3 regions of the Peribacillus sp. ACCC06369 genome follow, and region 1 is predicted to be linked to each of the others. Evidence: riboswitches for the same ligand, from Rfam matches in the RefSeq annotation. Region 1 holds a riboswitch; each other region holds the start of a gene.
The links. Region 1 has a riboswitch for cyclic di-AMP ahead of QUF78_RS05550 (APC family permease). Riboswitches for the same ligand answer to the same signal wherever they lie in the genome.
Positions count from the first base shown of each region.

Region 2: another riboswitch for cyclic di-AMP. It lies ahead of QUF78_RS23645 (TrkH family potassium uptake protein); the one in region 1 lies ahead of QUF78_RS05550 (APC family permease).
Region 3: another riboswitch for cyclic di-AMP. It lies ahead of QUF78_RS02185 (cation:dicarboxylate symporter family transporter); the one in region 1 lies ahead of QUF78_RS05550 (APC family permease).

Region 1 covers NZ_JAUCEN010000002.1:969,873-973,157, reverse strand. Annotated here, with positions in the region: gene QUF78_RS05550 (APC family permease) at 1-1,456, opposite strand, end outside; cyclic di-AMP (ydaO/yuaA leader) riboswitch at 1,596-1,745, opposite strand; gene QUF78_RS05545 (GtrA family protein) at 2,169-2,624, opposite strand; gene QUF78_RS05540 (glycosyltransferase family 2 protein) at 2,584-3,285, opposite strand, start outside.
Region 2 covers NZ_JAUCEN010000002.1:4,666,894-4,670,178, forward strand. Annotated here, with positions in the region: gene QUF78_RS23635 (MFS transporter) at 1-559, opposite strand, end outside; gene QUF78_RS23640 (hypothetical protein) at 957-1,148, opposite strand; cyclic di-AMP (ydaO/yuaA leader) riboswitch at 1,481-1,623, shown strand; gene QUF78_RS23645 (TrkH family potassium uptake protein) at 1,792-3,129, shown strand; gene QUF78_RS23650 (potassium channel family protein) at 3,153-3,285, shown strand, end outside.
Region 3 covers NZ_JAUCEN010000002.1:276,116-279,400, forward strand. Annotated here, with positions in the region: gene QUF78_RS02180 (efflux RND transporter periplasmic adaptor subunit) at 1-684, shown strand, start outside; cyclic di-AMP (ydaO/yuaA leader) riboswitch at 886-1,036, shown strand; gene QUF78_RS02185 (cation:dicarboxylate symporter family transporter) at 1,208-2,467, shown strand; gene QUF78_RS02190 (class I SAM-dependent methyltransferase) at 2,528-3,271, opposite strand.

The DNA of each region.
Region 1 (3,285 bases):
CATGAGTTATACCCGCCACAGGGACAAGAATGATATTCCCTTCTATTGGTAAGATGGGCTCACAAGTTGTAATCCTCAGTTGGTCACCAACTGCTTCATAATGCTTTCTTATTCGATGAAAAATTAAAATGATGATTGGTAAAAAAATCAAAACAGACCATACCTGCGTAAATTTGGTTAAAAAGAATATCATCGTGACGACCAGGCTAATAATGGCACCAATTGAATTAATGGTTAATTTAACCACCCAGCCTTTTGGCTTTTCGCGGAGCCATTTAACGATCATTCCGGTCTGGGACAGCGTAAATGGTATAAATACCCCTACAGCATAAAGGGGAATTAGATTTTCTGTATGTCCTTTAAATGCGACTATTAAGATGATGGACGCAAGCCCCAGTATGATAATTCCATTGGAATATCCTAATCGGTCCCCTCTAATCGTAAACGCCCTTGGTATGAATTTATCCTTTGCAAGATTTACCGCAAGCAGCGGGAATGCCGAATAGCCAGTATTTGCGGCCAGTATCAAGATCAATGCAGTCGTACCTTGAATGAAGAAATACATGAAATTCCGTCCAAAGATTTCTTCAGCAATCTGCGAGACGACCGTGACCTCTGCGCTGGGAACAATGCTTAAATAATAGGCTAAGAATACGACTCCCGAAAATAATACAGCTAGTAAGGACCCCATAGCTATTAAAGTTTTTGCAGCATTATTCGGGGCTGGATCTTTAAAGTTCGGAATCGCATTGGAAATCGCTTCGACTCCTGTCAATGCGGAGCTGCCTGATGCAAATGCTCTTAGCAGTATAAATAAACTGATGCCCGCTACAGGGGTCCCGATTGGCGCGTGCAATTCCGGTGAAACTCCTCCTGTCAAGATCTTGTAAATTCCTACACCAATCAAGATGAACAATGCTAAAACGAATAGGTACACCGGATAGGCCAAAACAGAGGCCGACTCCGTAACCCCCCTAAGATTTAGGATGGTAAGTAGAATGACGAAAATGATGGCTATGCCGACATTATATGAATGCAGGCCTGGAAAAGCGGACGTGATGGCATCCGTTCCTGCAGAAACACTTACAGCGACAGTTAATATATAATCGACCAATAAGGATCCTCCAGCTATCAACCCTGGATTGATGCCTAAATTGTTTTTTGAAACCACATAGGCTCCCCCGCCATGGGGATAGGCAAAAATGATTTGTCTATAGGACAAGATCAAGGCCGTTAACAGGATCAATACCCCGATTGCTATCGGGATTGAATACCAGAATGCCGCGGCACCGACCGTGATGAGAACGATCAATATTTGTTCCGGTCCATAAGCAACCGAAGACAATGCATCAGAAGATAGGATGGCCAAAGCCTTAGTTTTGTTTAGCTTTTGCTCGCCAAGTGCATTTGATTTTAAAGGTCTCCCTATCAAGAACCTCTTTATAGAAGATAACATCAAGTATTCACCACCATATTTTAGTTATAAATTTATGTTCCCCCAGTTATTGCAAAAAACAAGACGAAATAGAAAAATGCCTACAAGTCATAGATAAATAGACCTGTAGACATCAATTTTTTTGTCTGACAAGCTCCACCTTCCTTCTCATATAACGCTTACGAGGTTAGCTGTCGGATTCGGACCTAAGAGTAGCCCTACCTTTACCTTGAAAGGATTCACCCCTTGGATTGAAAAACAATCCCTATAACGGGTCCCCCGTACCATTAGGTTTAAGCGATTTAGAAATATGAAACTGTTGATTATCATACTCCCGTGAAATGGAAAAGTAAATGAAAATTTTACACGGAAAAAGAATAATTTATTGTTAGTGAGGTTTTGTTCATGACGTATACTACATAAGTCATCAAAACAAATGATTGAAGGAAGGAAAGAGGTGAATGACATGTCTAAAAAAGAAGAAAAAAAACAAATAATATCTGATGATAATTTTCAAGTCAAAGCATTAACGGATCAATGAACAATATGGCTGTCCACAAAAATGAAAAATCATCAGCCACCACGGAGACAGCGAAGAACGAAACTGAATACCTATCTAATCAATCAACTAATTCTCCTTTCCCATTAAACAGATCTGCCCCCGCTTGGATAGTCAACTTTAATTTCATCCAATCAGAGGGCATTATTCATTATTCCCAATGATCCACTCTAATTAGTTCCTTCCTTCTTGAATTGGTCTCAAATTACTTTTCTTAAAGACAAAGTATTTCTGGCCAATATAGTTAAGTACTGTATAAAAGATTGTTCCAATGAGTACAGCCACATTTTGCTGTATGGATAAATGAACGAATCCTTCCATCGATTCTGCAATGGCCTGTCCTAAAGAATAAGCGGCGGAATAACAAATCAGGATGACGCAAAAGAAACGGGCAACTCCTCTCCGCAAGTCTATATCGCTTTTAAAGGTAAATGTCCTGTTCAACAGAAAACTCGTTACAGCTCCCGTACCATTACCGAAAAAGGTGGAGATCCAGTAAGATAAATCAAGAACATTCATGAGAAAAAGCATGATGGAAAGTCCAACCGCTGTATTGACTATTCCAACCAATAAAAAGCGGATAAAGGAATTAGTGTGTTTTAGATAGTTTTTCAATACTGTTCCGTTCATTGTCTAGTTGCTCCCGTTTTGTTAAATCGAGCGGATTAAATAGATCCAGATCAACAATATATTTAGGCCGGCGTTTGGATTCATTATATATTTTACCGATATATTCCCCAATCAAGCCGACAGCAATCAACTGCAGTCCACCGATCAACCATATGGAGGTAATTAATGAGGTCCAGCCCGTTTCGGTCTGTCCATAAAACTTTAACCATAAAAAGTATGACCCAAAGAGTAAGCTAATGAAAAAGGAAAGACATCCTAGCCATAATACAAGCCGGATCGGCGTAACTGAAAAAGAAGTAATGCCATCAAGCGCAAAGGCAACCATCTTCTTTAATGGATACTTCGTTTCCCCAGCCAATCTTTCTTTTCTGTCATAATAAACAGAGTCCGTCTTGAACCCAATGAGCGGGACGATTCCCCGTAAAAAAAGATTCGTTTCTTCAAACTGTTCCAGCTCCACGATCGCCCTTTTGCTCATTAGCCGGAAATCGGCATGATTATAGATAAGGTTAACCCCCATCTTGTTCATCAATTTATAAAAACCAGTTGCAGATGTTCGTTTAAAAAATGAATCAAGGTCCCTTTTCTGGCGGACACCATATACAATTTCACAACCTTCATTGAATTTCCGAATGAATTCAGGGATGACTTGAATATCATC
Region 2 (3,285 bases), 3.7 Mb from region 1:
CGGGCATGAATAGAGTGATGATGCCGGATAATAATAAGGCAGCCGCGTTAATGTAAATGGCTAAAACGGGTGTACCGATCAAGAAAAGGAGACCCGCTATCGCAGGTCCAATCAAAAAAGCCCCAGAATCCATTAAGCTTCGTAACGAGTTAAATCGTTTCCTCTGTTCAATGGGTATTAATTTTGTTATATAAGATCTTGATGTCGTTCCGAACATGGCCCCTGCCATATTGATCACGAAGACAAGGGAATAGATGACCCAAATAGAAGAAGTCAATGGCAGCAAGGCTATGAATACCGCTCGAAATAGGTCAAGTGCCACCATTAGATTCCGCTTATTTATCCGGTCAATCACGCTGCCTGCCCAAACATTCGTAAATATGGCAGCCATCGGTTTAACGATATAAAGTCCAGCTACCGCTAAAGCTGAATCAGTCATATCCAGCACGATTAAATTAAGTGCAATAAAATAAACCCATGCACCAAAGTTGGAAATCCCGATCCCGCACAATAGGATGGAAGGATATTTCCAAGCTACTAATGAATTTTTTAATGTCAACGCTTCTCCTCCTTAGAAAAAGAAATATAAACAATAAAAAAATCCCATCCCCAGGAAAGGCTTCTCTGGGACGAGATCAATAGTGCGGTGTTACTACGCACCATAACGGAAGTTCCCGTCACAGCATCCCCTTCCCATACTGGAGAATTGCTTCAATTTATGCTTACTCCTTCCAGTTGACGGTGCTCTCTGAAATGTGGTCATTCCATTTGCTTTCTCTTCATTACATCCAGATTCATCATTTTTCTAAATTTTAACATTATTGTATTAATAGTGTAAACGTCATAATTTTCAACGCAAAAAAACTCATTCAAAAATAAATGAGTTAGCAAAACAAGTTATGGATTTTTCGCTCTAGTTCCCGGATAGTACACAGGATGACATAATTTCAGTTGATTTACCTTAGAGAAAACAATTTTAACAACGGATTCTTTTTCTTATCCGTTATCCTTAACTCATTCATTATGATTTGATCCTCATGATCGGCTATCCATTTCCTAAGTGCATCTTTATCCTGGCATTGTGTTAAATATGTCTGTCCACCCTTGCCTGTAGCGTTAATAACATATCTATTGAACGTCTTCTCCATAATTGCCCGCCTTTTTTATAAAATGTTTGAAACCTTTAAATAAGAATGCCATACTTTTTTTTTTATGATTTTCAAAAGAAAAATAATTTATTTATATTAGAAAATAGATTTGCAATGACATGTTCTGCTTGAAAGTATTGAATAAAGTACATCGATGTTGGTCATCATAATCGCCTTAATCGAACCTATCATAATGTGCTAACTAATATTTGTCAATACGTTTTTAAAATGTAAATAAAACGTAAATTTTCAGTCTTGTTAAAGAAATATTTTTTTACACTTTAGGGGTTTACAACTGCTAAATGATGGGAGTAGAATACGTTTATCAATTTAATGCATTTCGGCCAAAACTCAAGGGAATTGAGTACGGAGGACCCAATCATTTGGGGTTAATTCTGCCTTGCAGAAGGGATGAGATCAGCTCTTTCGCCATCCTACCCGTCAGCTAACTTCGTCGGCTAAAGCGAAGGAGGTCATAAGACCGCCTATTTCGGGAGCTTTTTTTGCACTCTTTTTGTGACAAAAAAGCCTTTCGATGTTTTCGCAGGTCTTTTTATTATGCTTTGAAAAAGATTTATAAAGAGGATTGATGGTTAAGATTTCATAAGTTTTACACAATATTTTTATAGGTAGGGATGATCATTTGATAAAAGCAAAAAATTTATTGGATCCGCCAAAAATCCTTGTACTCGGCTTTGCCATCCTGATACTTATTGGGGCCTATTTGCTGACCCTGCCGATTTCGACTGAAAATGGGAATGGCCTTTCTTTTCTGGATGCTTTATTCACCTCAACCTCCGCTACATGTGTAACAGGGCTTGTGGTGGTGGATACGGGAACGACTTTCACCACCTTTGGTGAGTTGGTCATCTTAACACTGATTCAGATAGGCGGCCTAGGGTTCATGACATTTGCCACGTTTTTCTTTTTCTTATTAGGCAAAAAGATTTCTTTAAAAGGCAGGTTACTCTTGCAGGAGTCCTTAAATAATCTATCCATGGCAGGTGTAGTCAAGTTAGTAAAACGGCTTTTAATTTTCACGGCCATCATTGAAGGCGTGGGTGCCCTTATCTTATCAATCCGCTTTTCTTTTGACATGCCAGTCGGCAAGGCGATCTATTACGGGGTTTTTCATTCCATATCGAATTTCAATAACGCCGGCTTTGATTTAATGGGGGAATTCAGGAGTTTGACCCCTTATGTATCGGACCCATTCGTAACCCTTACCGTCGCCTTCCTCATCACGTTTGGCGGAATAGGTTTTATCGTAATGAATGAACTATACGAATATCGTGAAACCCATCGTTTATCCGTACATACCAAGGTTGTTCTGATGACTAGCTTGACCCTTACAATCGTCGGCGCAATTTTAATCTTTTTATTCGAGTTCGGTAATGCCAAAACATTGCAGCCTTTATCTTTCATGGGTAAAGCGTTATCGTCTTTATTTCAATCGGTTTCACCAAGGACAGCAGGCTCCAATACGTTGAATATCCCTGATTTAACTCAACCTACATTACTGCTCATCATTTTCTTGATGTTCGTTGGGGCATCACCCGGATCGACTGGCGGCGGGATTAAAACAACAACATTTGCGACGCTTCTTGGAACGGTTTGGTCACAGATTAAAGGAAAGGGTGATGTGGTATTATTCCGTCACCGCATTTTGAATGAAACCATCTTTAAATCATTATCCGTTACATTCATCGGGGGCTTCCTCGTTTCAATCATTTCCATTCTGCTGACCATCACAGAAAGCGGAAGTGATTTCTTGATGATTTTATTTGAAGCCACTTCAGCATTCGCCACAGTGGGGCTTTCAATGGGTTTGACCCCCGAATTATCACCTGTTGGCCGATTGCTCATCATTTTCACGATGTTTGCAGGCCGGGTGGGTCCTTTGACTTTGGCCTTTGCCATCGCAATGAGGCGTAAGCCAGATCCCTTCCGTCATCCAAAAGGGAAAATCATGATTGGTTAACCAAAACTGAAGGAGTGTAAATGATGGGAAAACGACAATATGCCGTGATCGGTTTAGGCAGATTCGGAAGTAGTGTGGCAGATAGATTATATACCGCTGGCCAAGAGGTATTGGGTATTGATATCAGCGAGGAAAGAGTCGAGAATGCGGAACTGA
Region 3 (3,285 bases), 690 kb from region 1:
TTAAGGTCTATTGAGGAGCAGTCCAGCGCGATTGTGACGACGAGTGAGGCTGATGGTGTAGTTAAGAATATCAATGAAAACCTGAATAATCCCATTATATCCATTGTTTCGACAAATATGGCAATTGAAGGTGATTTCTCCGAAGAGGAGATGAAAAAGGCTGAAGTGGGCATGACTATAAAAGCAAGTTCTTCTGACTCAAAAAAGACTTTGAAAGGAAAGATTGGCCGTATCCATTCCTATCCGGCAGAAGAGCCGTCCATAAAAAAAGATAACAGATTTCCATTTCAGGCTTTAATCGAACCTGAAGGTGAAGAAACCGAACCTTTGTTGGTGGGATCCAAAGTCAATCTTACTGTAATAACCAATGAGAAAGCGGGTGTACCCTCCATTCCTATAGAGGCAGTCCATTACAAAAAACAGCCGCATGTCTACAAGTTGACTAAAAAAGGCTTTGTGGATAAACACTACATCACAAAAGGACTTAAAGCTGAAGGAAAGCAAGAACTCTTAAAGGGACCGTCCGTAGGTGACGTCATCCTATTAGAACCGAAAAGAGTAGTGAAGAACCATTCTTATTTTATTACTCCAATTCAATTTGAAAAAGTGAAAACTAATACTTATAAGAAATTCAGCTCTAGGGAAAAAGTAAGATATCTGTTACTTGGCATTTTGGAAAAATAATCGCTTCTTACATCAGGAGAGAGGATGTCAAATTAGTTGTTATTTCTATATCCATATAACTTATATGAATTAAAATTGGGCAATGGAATTATAGATACAATAGTCAATGATACAGAATATTCAGACATATTTTAAGATTTTTTCAAGAATGAATGCGAATAAATATTTACAGATTAACGTTTTTAGTATAATATTTTATTATAAGTTAACTCGCTTAATCTTATTCCAAGAACGGGGGACCCAATATTGTGGATTTTATTATCCGCTAGGGGTGAATTCAGAAATGAAAGGGCATTTGTGTTTCCAATTCCTAACCCGACAGCTAACCTCGTCAGCGTCTTTAAGGGAACATGTGTGAATATTCACGCCAATAAGAAATCGACACATGAAGTGTCTTTTTTTTCGGCGTAAAGACAGAGTTTTTCAAAAAAAGAAAAATTACTTTCTTTTATTAGTATCTTGTTTCCCTTACCGAGACAAAATGTTTTTGCATCAAAGACTTTATGGAAGGTGAGGAAAGTATATGAAGAAATTTAAATTAAGTTTAGCTAGCCAAATTTTCATTGGTTTAATTCTAGGAATTATCGTGGGTGCCATTTTTTATGGTAATGAGACGGCTCAAAACTTTTTACAGCCATTCGGTGACATTTTCCTACGAATGATTAAAATGATAGTTGTGCCAATCATTGTATCAAGCCTTATCGTTGCTGTTGCGGGTGTAGGTGATTTGAAAGCAGTAGGTAAACTAGGTGCTAAATCACTATCATACTTTGTTGTGGTAACTATGATTGCGATTGCTGTTGGTTTAATTTCCGCGAATATCATTCAGCCTGGTGCTGGTGTAAATATGAATAATCTGGAACAAACTGATATCTCCACTTATGTTGATACAGCAGAAACTAAGCAGCATGAGTCGTTTGTAGATACACTTGTTCACATTGTGCCATCCAATCCAGTTAAAGCTATGGTAGAAGGCGATATGCTAGCGATCATTTTCTTCTCCGTATTGTTTGGACTTAGTATTGCGGCTATCGGTGAAAAAGGTAAACCAGTATTCCGTTTCTTCCAAGGAACAGCTGAAGGAATGTTTTACCTAACAAATATGGTCATGAAATTCGCTCCAATCGGGGTATTTGCACTAATCGGTGTGACCATCTCCAAGTTCGGTCTGGAATCTTTAATTCCGTTAGGTAAGTTAGCGCTTTCTGTATACGGAACAATGATTTTCTTTGTAATTGTCATTCTGGGTCTTATTGCGAAATTTGTAGGATTCAATATCTTTACGTTGATTAAACTTCTAAAAGAAGAATTGATTCTTGCGTTCTCTACAGCAAGTTCAGAAGCTGTTCTTCCGAAAATCATGGAAAAAATGGAGAAAGCGGGATGTCCGAAACATATTGCTACATTTGTTATTCCGACTGGATACTCTTTTAACCTTGATGGTTCTACATTATACCAAGCGTTAGCAGCTATCTTCATCGCTCAAATGTACGGAATTGATTTAAGCGCGTATGAGCAAATTACGCTAATGCTAGTGTTAATGATCACGTCTAAGGGGATTGCTGGTGTACCAGGTGTATCTTTCGTAGTTCTTTTAGCGACATTAGGAACAGTTGGTATTCCTATTGAAGGTCTAGCATTTATTGCTGGTATCGACCGTATTCTTGATATGGGACGTACAGTAGTAAACGTTATTGGTAATTCACTTGCAGCAATCGTCATCTCTAAATGGGAAGGTCAATTCAACCCTCCTTCCGATAAAGAACTAGAACAAGTTTCTTAATACAAAAAATCCAGAGTGATATGCCACTCTGGATTTTTTTTGAATTTTAAAAAATGTACCTTATTTTTGAACGATCCAGAAGCGGCAATCAGAAGGGAAAGCGTTTACATCATCGCTTTCATGGAATAATTCACTTCTGTAAAAGGTCTCGATGACTGTAAACCCTGCTTCTTCAAGGCCATCAAGTACTTCAAGTTGTGTTGGGATATGGAGGTAAGTATCTTTTTGAGGTGTCTTTCCGAATGTGAAAATATCCCCAAACTCATAAAGCCTCTCATCTTGTTTACCTTCACACCAAATAATTTCCTCTTGTTCCCAGAAATTCATATAATATTCGTTTTTATCACGGTCGTGTGTTGTGAAAATGAAAATGCCTTCTGGTTTTAAAATACGATTGATTTCTTTTAAAGCTAATGTACGGTTTTTTCGCTGGGGAATTTTCATTAAACCATTAAAAGCGAAGATTGCTTTATCGAATGATGAATTGTTGAAAGGGAATTTCGTTGCATCTCCAAGGATAAAGGGTATATCCAGGTTATATTCGTACGATATTTTTTCGGCTTCATGAAGCGTGGCAGGTGTTATATCGAATCCCGTTATACTTTGAAATCCTTTTTTATACAGTGCAAATGTGGATCTTCCAGTTCCACAGCCAATATCAAGGATTGTATCATCCTGATATAAATATTTTTCGAATGCATATTTTTCTGATTGCCAAAGATCTAAATTTTTTGTTGCATCAGCATAAAGTGAAGCGGCCTCATGTAAAGAATTATTGATAAAACCTTTTTCAATTTTATCCATCGTCAATTCCTCCA